Regions from separate parts of the Asaia sp. As-1742 genome, predicted to be linked through region 1. Evidence: riboswitches for the same ligand, from Rfam matches in the RefSeq annotation. Region 1 holds a riboswitch; the other holds the start of a gene.
What was found. Region 1 has a riboswitch for cobalamin ahead of F3J08_RS03840 (HoxN/HupN/NixA family nickel/cobalt transporter). Riboswitches for the same ligand answer to the same signal wherever they lie in the genome.
Positions count from the first base shown of each region.

Region 2: linked by a shared signal. The riboswitch ahead of F3J08_RS11085 (TonB-dependent siderophore receptor) and the one ahead of F3J08_RS03840 (HoxN/HupN/NixA family nickel/cobalt transporter) in region 1 are both predicted to bind cobalamin.

Region 1 is NZ_VWWA01000002.1:249,080-253,654, reverse strand. Features, by position in the region: gene F3J08_RS03845 (TonB-dependent receptor domain-containing protein) at 1-936, shown strand, start outside; gene F3J08_RS03840 (HoxN/HupN/NixA family nickel/cobalt transporter) at 999-2,033, opposite strand; cobalamin riboswitch at 2,187-2,402, opposite strand; gene F3J08_RS03835 (NAD-dependent succinate-semialdehyde dehydrogenase) at 2,603-3,973, shown strand; gene F3J08_RS03830 (SDR family oxidoreductase) at 4,179-4,575, shown strand, end outside.
Region 2 is NZ_VWWA01000006.1:121,292-125,866, reverse strand. Features, by position in the region: gene F3J08_RS11085 (TonB-dependent siderophore receptor) at 176-2,407, opposite strand; cobalamin riboswitch at 2,494-2,698, opposite strand; gene F3J08_RS11080 (phosphocholine-specific phospholipase C) at 2,940-4,575, opposite strand, start outside.

The DNA of each region.
Region 1 (4,575 bases):
GCCATCGGCGAACTCTACTCCCCTCAATCCTCAACCTATCAGAACGGTGTCGATCCCTGTTCCGATACAGGCCTTGCGTCTGGCCCCAACCCGGCCCTGCGAGCCGCCAATTGCGCACGCGCCGGACTGCCTCAGAATTTTGTCTCGAACTTCAATTCCTACGGCGTCGAAGGTACAGCCGGAGGGAACCGGAATCTTTCCAATGAACGTTCCAAAAGCTATACGGGCAGCCTTGAATTCAGGCCGCATTTCATACGCGGGTTCGATGTCAAAGCCTCATTCGTGGATGTCAGGGTTTCTGATGCCATCACCTATCTGAGCGCCAATGACCTGCTCAATGCTTGTTACGACACCGGCATCTACCCGAATAATCGCTTCTGCTCGACATTCACCCGGGATTCATCTGGCCAGATTTCCTCTTTCCGCTCCGGCTATTACAATATCGCCAGCTACGAGACCCAGGCCCTTCAGACGACGATAGAGTACAACACCCCCCTCTCCCGTCTGGGTCTGCCTGAGGGCTCGGGGGCAATCGACCTTCGGGGCAACTACGTGCATTACGTCAAGAGCACGCGCAATTATGCCGGAAGCACCTATCTGCTTTCGGGTGATATCGCCGCGCCCAATGACAATTTCACGCTTAACACCACGTGGATACGCGGCCCTTTCAACGCCCAGTGGCAGACCATCTGGTATGGCCCGAGCCTCGTGGCCCTTCAGGTACCGACCACGCGCTTCGAGGGCAACAAACGCCCGGCCTTCGCCTATTTTAATCTCTCACTCGACTATGCCGTAACCGAGCATTTCTCAACCAGCTTCGTGGTGAACAACATCACCGACGCCCTGCCACGCGATGCAGGCATCTATAGCGTAGGACGTTATTATGAGGCGCTTATTGGTCGCGCCTTTCAGATGCGCATTGGCGCCCATTTCTGAACGGAACGCCCGTGGCCGGTTGTGGTCTCGGCTGCTGGTGTGGCGAGACCATGAGTTCTTCGTCAGTTTTTGCGCCGTGCATCGACCCGGCTGAAAATCAGGGACAGCATCCAGGCCAGCACGAACAGCCCGATCACGATAAACCCGATCTGGTTGAAACTGTCGCTGACAGAGGCCACCATGCCCCAGAACCATCCTTCAAAACCGATCTGGTCACCCAGCAGGCGAAGCGTCTCGATACTGCCAATCCCGACAGCCACGATCACCGAGATCAGGGTAATGATGATGTTATAGCGCAGCTTGCGCAACGGATCGACAAAGGCCCAGCGATAGGCCCCAAGCATGAGAACCCCATCTGCCGTATCGACAAGGGCCATGCCCGCAGCGAACAGGGCAGGAAAGATCATGATCGCCGCAACCGAAACACCCCGGCTCGCCTGCGAGGCAGACAGCCCCAGAAGCGAAACCTCTGTCGCGGTATCGAAGCCGAGGCCGAACAGAAAGCCAAGCAGCACCATATGCCAGCTGCGCGAGACCAGTCTGAACAGCGGATAAAGAAGGCGCGACAGCACTCCGCCCCGGTTCAGAAGTGCTTCTGGGTCGACCTCCTCAATCGCCCCGCCTGCCCGTATGTGACGCCAGGCGCGCCAGGCGCCGCGCAGGACAATGAAATTCGTGATGGCCAGGGCAAACAGGAAGCCCGCCGAGACAAGCGTGCTGGCAATGCCACCGATATCACGCCACGCGCCAAAACGATCCTGCATCGCCTGTGACAGCAACGCCGTACCCAGCGCCGCCAGCACAACAATCAGGGAATGGCCGATGGCAAACCAGAACCCTGTCAGCAGCGGCTGACGCCCCATCTGGATGAACTTGCGTGTCACGTTGTCAATCGAGGCGATATGATCGGCATCGACAGCATGACGCAGGCCAAAACCATAAGCCAGCAGGGCATTGCCAAGCAGCAAGGGCCGATCGCGAAACATCACGAAGGTCCAGACCCAGAGCGCCATATTGGCCATAAGCAGACCAATCCCCAGCAGGGAAATGCGCCAGCGCAGCGACGGCGGAGACACCGGCAAGGTTTCAGCGCTCATCTCTGGCTCCCTCTGTGCCCGATCAAAGATCCCCGATGAGAACTCAATGCAGGCCTGACAGCATTTCGTGCACGTCGCGGCACGTCAGAAGGCAGGGTAAACTCGTTCACGAGAAGGGCTCTCCGCAACAACCGGATCATCCCGTCCGGTCTGGCCGTCAGACATGACAAGGGCAGGTCTCCTGGCTCACGGTTCATCGCTCCCCTGCCCCTTCCCGGATGACCTGCACCCAGTGGTTCCGGCAGGGCGCTCACCGCTCACAGTTGCGGGGACAGCTGCCGCCTCGTGCCCGATCCTTTCAGGATCAGCCAGCCCGTCCGACATTCCCTTTTCACTCACTCGCGCAAGACCCTCGACGGGCTCGACCCTACCGTTTCAACCAGGCGAAAGCCAGCATTCAACGGCCTTTATGCGAGTGTCTCTTCCATGCCCAAACCGTGCGTTTCAGGGGTTGCCCGACCGATATTGCTACTCCATCGAGGGAAACCATGCGCCTTTCCAGGCATTTGTTGGACCGTGACTTTGGTTCGGCCATGCGTCGGACATCAGATAAACGGGAGCAGAAAACGATGAGCGCCTATCGTACGATCAACCCCGCCACAGGCAAAACCGAGCGCGAGTTCGACCTTCACACCAAGGCACAGGCCTTTGAAAAGCTCGAGGCTGCCCATGAATTCTACAGAAGTGACTGGCGTCACCGCAGCTTTGCCGAGCGCAAGGCCATCATCAGCAAGGCGGCGCAGATCCTTGAGCAAAACAAGGAAAAATACGCCCGACTGATTTCCATCGAAATGGGCAAGGTTCTGCCTGAGGCCATCGCCGAGACCGAACTTTCTGCGAAGATCCTCGCCTATTACGCCGAAAACGCCGAGAAATTCCTAGCCCCGCGTGAGATCCCTGTCTCGGAAGGTCGTGCGACGGTTCTGAGCCAGTCTCTGGGTGTCATCTACTGCGTTGAACCCTGGAACTTCCCTTACTACCAGCTTGCACGCGTGGCAGGTCCCAACCTGATGGCCGGCAATGTCGTGCTCGCCAAACATGCACCGGGTGTGCCGCAATGCGCCCTCGCCTTCGAGGCGCTGTTCCTCGAAGCCGGGGCACCCAAAGGAGCCTGGACCAATCTGTTCATCGACAATGATGTGTCGGAAGAACTGATTGCGCGCCCTGAAGTGCGTGGCGTGGCCCTGACCGGCAGTGAGCGTGCAGGCAGTGCTGTCGCCGCACAGGCTGGCAAGGCCCTGAAAAAGACCACGCTCGAACTCGGCGGCTCCGATCCGTTCATCGTGCTCGACGATGCCAATCTCGATGAGGTCATCCCCCGTGCCGTGGCAGGGCGCATGTCCAATAACGGTCAGGTTTGCACCGCCGCCAAGCGTATGATCGTTCATGAATCATTGGCCGACGAATTCGTGCGTCGTCTCTCCGACGCCTTGGCCGAATTCCGCTATGGTGATCCGCTGGAACAGGGCGTCACTCACGGCCCGATGAGCAGCGAAAACGCCATGAAGCTCGCACTGAGCCAGGTCGAAAAGGCAGTGGATCACGGGGCAAAGCTCGTCACCGGCGGCAAGAGGCTCGACCGCGAGGGCTTTTTCATGCAGGCGGCCCTGCTGACGCATGTCACCAAGGATAACCCGATTTTCTACGAAGAGATCTTTGGTCCCGCCGCCATTGTCTACCCGGTGGCCGATGACGATGCCGCTATCGCGCTTGCCAATGACTCTCCGTTCGGTCTGGGAGGTTCCGTTCATACGGCTTCGGTCGAGCGTGGTCGCAAGCTTGCCGAGCGCATTGAGACCGGCATGGTGTTCATCAATGATGTGACGGGCACCGCTCCGGAACTGCCGTTTGGCGGGGTCAAAAATTCCGGCTATGGCCGCGAGCTTTCCTCCAACGGGATCGAGGAATTCGTCAATCACAAGCTGATCCGTTCAGCCTGATGAAAACCGGCCTGTCACGATCGTCCAGCTGATCCGTGACAGGCCCTCAGGATGCCCTGTGCAAGGCCTTACGAAAGCCCATTCCTGACCTCATGAGCGCCGCGACACGCTTTGCCATGAAACTAGACCTCACGTTTTCGCGATGAATAGGGTGCAACGCGCAGCCTGTGGCAATTGACCGCTGCCCGGAAAACGGAGCCTCACCATGACCGATTACGCAAAGCCCCCCTTCGATACCCCTCTTCAGGATCGCATCCCCGGTCAGACCAAAGCCATGACGCCCCTCCCCGATCATGGTGAGGAGAGCTACGAGGGCTCAGGTCGTCTCACGGGCAAGATTGCCCTCATTACAGGTGGCGATTCAGGCATAGGTCGTGCAGTCGCCATCGGATTTGCGCGCGAAGGCGCCGACATCGCGTTGTCCTATCTTGACGAGGAAGCCGACGACGCCGCGGAAACAGCTGCCTGGATCGAAAAGGCGGGCCGCAAGGTGCTGCTGCTCCCCGGCGACCTGAAGTCACGCGAGATCTGCAAATCCGTGATCGATGAGACAGTCTCGGCCTTCGGCCGCATCGACGTTCTGGTGAACAACGCCGCTTTCC
Region 2 (4,575 bases), on a different contig from region 1:
GCACCGCTCACAATATTGCCTCGATCTTTCTCGTCGGCCCTTACTTTGAGCGATACTTATCCGTGGTATCAGCTTCTGTCCCAATAAGGGTTGACGCGCCGCGCCTCTCTACCACCTCTTGGGGAAGCGTGCACCCGGCATAGGGAGGGGGGCGTAATCACCCCCCCCATCGTTCTCACAGTGCGGCCTGCATGCTGATCGTGAATGAGCGCGGCGCGCCGATCAGGACCTCGCTTGGATAGCTGGTGTCCGCCCATTGCACGTAATGCTTGTTGGCAAGATTATCGATCCGGCCATACAGGGTGATCCCCCTATAGACATGCCAGCCAGCAAACACGTTCACAAGAGCATAGTCCTTGAGCGTAAGGGTGTTTGCATAGTCCCCCTTGCGTGCCGAGACGTAACGCATGCCCGCACCCAGATCGAGCGGCAGGTCGAAGACGTTCGACCATACGCCCCATAGATTGGCCGTTACCGCCGAAACGTCCGGAACCTGATTGCCGCTCGCATCGGTCGAGGCATTCGGGAAGAACGTGCCGTAACGGGCATAGGTATAGGCCACGTTCCCCGAGACGCTCCAGTGCCGGTCAATGCGCCAATCGGCCTGCCACTCCATACCGCGCGATTTCTGGCTGCCTACTGTCGAGACACTGTCCTGTCCGGTCTGGACGAGCACTCTCGTCCGACGGATATCGTAGAAGGACAGGGTTGTGACGAGCCGTCCCGAGAGAGCACTGGCCTTGAGCCCAATCTCTCCCTGACGTGAGTGACTCAATCGGGAGAATTGCCCTCGATTGGCAAGGAAGAGATTGGAGCCCGGTGGGTCTTCAGCCGTGGTATAAACCCCATACAGGCTCAGATTGGGCAGCAGGTCGAAGACCGGACCTATGCGGAAATTGGCCGGATTGTAATGCCCCTTGAAGCTGGTGGACGCATTGAACTGGCCATTCTGGTTGAAGTTCTGCCTGTCGAGCGAAAGCCAGTCATATCTGAACCCTCCCACCAGCCGCAGCCTGTCGGTGATCGAGAGGGTATCCTCAAGAAAGAGGCCCGCGTCGATCATGGTCGTGGGAGATTTACGGTAGGGATACTCCCCGGCAAATGACCCGAGTGCGCCACCTTCAGGGCTCGTCAATGAGACGCTGTCGGCATAATCCGCATCGGGAAAGCCGCGATTGCGGATGAAGCGAATGTAGTAGGCATCTCCGCCAATCACGAGGCGATTGCGTAACCCGAACAGGGGATAATCGAAACGGGCATCGACGCTGTCTCCAAGCTGATGCTGGTTCTGATAGACATAGAAACGATCGCGGCCGATCCGGCCGGGCGTGATTGCCTGTCCGCTCGCATTAGTGGCGCCGGGTGACGCGACATAACTGTAGGTCTCGGCATTGTCCCAGCGACGTTTGGCATACAGGAAATAGGCCTTGTCATGCAGTGAGACATGGTCGCTGGCAGCCCAGTCCAGATGCAGCGTCGGCGTCGCATCGACGGAGCTCGCCCGCGGGTTGGCTACATTGTAGTTGCGCCATAGCGAGGCTCGGCTGATGACGAGGCCCTGAGTTGAATGGAGTAGCCCACCAGCTGCGTCATTTACAGCAGAGCCCGGTACGAGCGGCGCTCCGTAATAGGTTGAGAGATTATCGGTCAGGTAATCAACAGTAATACGTGCCGTGAACTTCGTGTCCGGATGCCACAGAAGCGTGGTGGTCCAGTCATTGCTGCGCGGGTTGGCGCCTTTGACATAGCCATCAGACGAGGTCCGGCTGAAATCGCTTCGTATCGCCAGGGTACGGGTGAGGGGCACTGACCCGCCAATGCCTGCATTCCAGCTATTGAAGCTCCCGTAGGAGAGCAGGGCGTTGGCACGCACATGATCCATGTCCGGCGTACGCGTGCGCATATCCACAGTACCGCCGACGGCACCCTGGCCATAAAGAACGGAGGAGGGGCCTTTCAGGATCTCGACCGCCTCGAGATTGAAGGCGTTGAGTGGCCGGTTCACCATGGTCGTGGGACCGAAATAGAAGCCGTCGCGCAGGATCAGCACCTGGTTGCCGCTGAAACCACGCATCATGAGCTGGGCCGGATTGCCGGGCGAGCCACCGGAGGTCACACCCGGTGCGAAATCGGCAGCATCTTCGGCATGCACATAGCCGCGCTGCGAGATGATCTTCTGATCGATAATCGAGATCGAGGCCGGATTATGCTGGAGGCTGAGTCCGAGCCGACCGCCTATGGCTGGGCGTGCCTTGAGGCCGGTACTCTCACCATGAGCCGTAATGTACTCGTCGTTGCTGCCTTGCTCCTGAGCGAGGGCAGCAGGTGAAAGCGGCAGAAGGCCAAGTGCAGGCGCGAGAGAGATGCCGGTGAGAAGACAAGCCCTGAGTGAGCGCATGGGGCGCATGATATGTGTTCTATCCCGTGTTCACGTCACTACGATGGGCAGTGTTTCCCCTGCCACCTGCAGGACACCCCGCCCGCCGGTTCTCGTCCGTGACCCCGTGTGATGGCAGGTCTCCTGACTTGTGCGTCATGATGTGCGAACTGGCCTTCCCGGGGGGATAGTCCCAGTGGCTGAACCCTTGGCGGGTCCACGTTCGCACACTCTTCACCTACAGTTGCGGGGGCAGTCATGGCGTTCGACCATGTTCCCTTTTCATCCCGTCTCCGGGACACCATCGGATCGGACCCTAGCTTTACAACTCGTGCTGTCAATGCTGCGTGGGTCCTGGTCTATAGTTTGGCTTTTCCTTGCGTCTATTTTGCGACAGCGCTGAGGGCCTTGGGTGCGCAGGCGTGCGACGGCACAGACGTGCTCCACGCGCTGGGGAGCGAGAGGGTCACGCCTTGAAGAGGTTCTGTTTCTATCCAGGCGACTATCGCTGTGTCGCCCCCGCCACGCATTACGCACGTCGTTTTCCTGATGAGACAGGCTTTCAGGCCGGGTTCCCACGCCCGAAATGCGGGTCCGACCGGCTGGGCGATCCGTTTTCGACATGACCCGCGAGAGAGAGAACAAGCTTGCCCGAACGGGTGACGCAATCGGCGTGGTACCAGTGGTCACTCGCGGCAACCGGTATGGTGTGTTGCAAAATTTGCCCCGGTTGTAAGGAAAGGTCCTGTCGCTGCCCGGTGTAGTGATCGATGAGCAAGAGCACGACGGGCTCGTTTGCACCGGTCCCCTGTCCCGCGCAGTTTAAGGACAGCTGCAGGCTGCTCCCGTTCGCCTGTGACGTCAGGCCGATGCGGCTCTCGGGATCATGGAGACGGTAGAACCCGTTCGGCCCGTATATCTCGACCGTGCCTGAGGCAGCACAGTGGAACACAGCCGTTGTCTTGCCTGCAACGGTCAGATGTTGGCTTGCCTCACCCGTCTGACGGATACGAAAAGCCACACCCTGCTCAGCCGTGTTGGCAAAGACCAGTTTCGTCGGCGCATCGGCGTGGCTTGTGACGGCGAAGCGATAAGGCAGAGCCCGGCTCGGACGCTGACCCGCCTCCTGCAGGGGCAGGCTGCCATGTTCCGGTACGAGCGGGGGAGGGTGTGCACAGGAAATTCGTGTCTGGGGCAGATACGCGCTCGTGTCAGGAAGAGCCACGGACCACTTCGCATCAGGCTTGCTGAAATCGAAGGCAGAGGTCAGATCGCCGCAAACCGCACGCCGCCAAGGTGTGATGGTCGGGCAGGGAACATTGAACCGCTGCTCCAGAAACCGGATGACCGACGTATGGTCGAACACCTGAGAATTGACCCACCCGCCTTTCGTCCAGGGCGAGATGATCAGGGCGGGTACGCGGGGCCCGAGGCCGACCGGCTCGCCGTGAAAGGCCTCACCGTCCGGAAGCTGGCCAGTCGCTATTTGCGATGAGGGAACGGGCGGCGGTACATGGTCGAAAAACCCGTCATTCTCATCGTAATTCAGAATGAAAACGGTCTTGGCCCATGTGTCGGGATGTCGAACGAAAATGTCGATCAGCTTGGAAATCAGATGCTCGCCAAAGCCGGGCGGCGCTTCGGGATGCTCCGACAGGGCCGCCGGTGGGACGATCCACGACACCTGAGGCAGCGTTCCATCGACAATGTCCTTCTCGAAGGCCTCCAGCAGGTAGCGCCCTTCCAGTTCGTGCATGTTCTCCTTGTTTGAGCCCGGAACGACCGCGCGCGCCTGACGATATCGCCAGTCCTGCTTGTCGAGATTACGGAACTGCCTGAAGGAGGCGAGGGGATTGTCGCCAAAATTGTCGTATTCCTGGTAGAATTTCCAGGTCACCCCGGCCTCCTGAAGGCGCTCGGGATAGGTCGTCCAATCAAAAGGTGTGAAGGCAGGATTGTCGTGCGCCATATCGGCCGACCAGTTGCCGTCATCGACATTCTCGACCGCCTGTTTGCCATCAGCGCCGACAGCAAGGCCGTTTGTACCGGTAAAGAAATAGAGTCGGTTGGGATTGGTCGGGCCGAAAATGGAAGCGTGATAGGCGTCGCAAATGGTGAAGGCGTCGGCCAGTGCGTAGTAATAGGGAATTTCTGCGCGGGTAAAATATCCCATCGTCATCGGGCTTTTAGGGGGGACC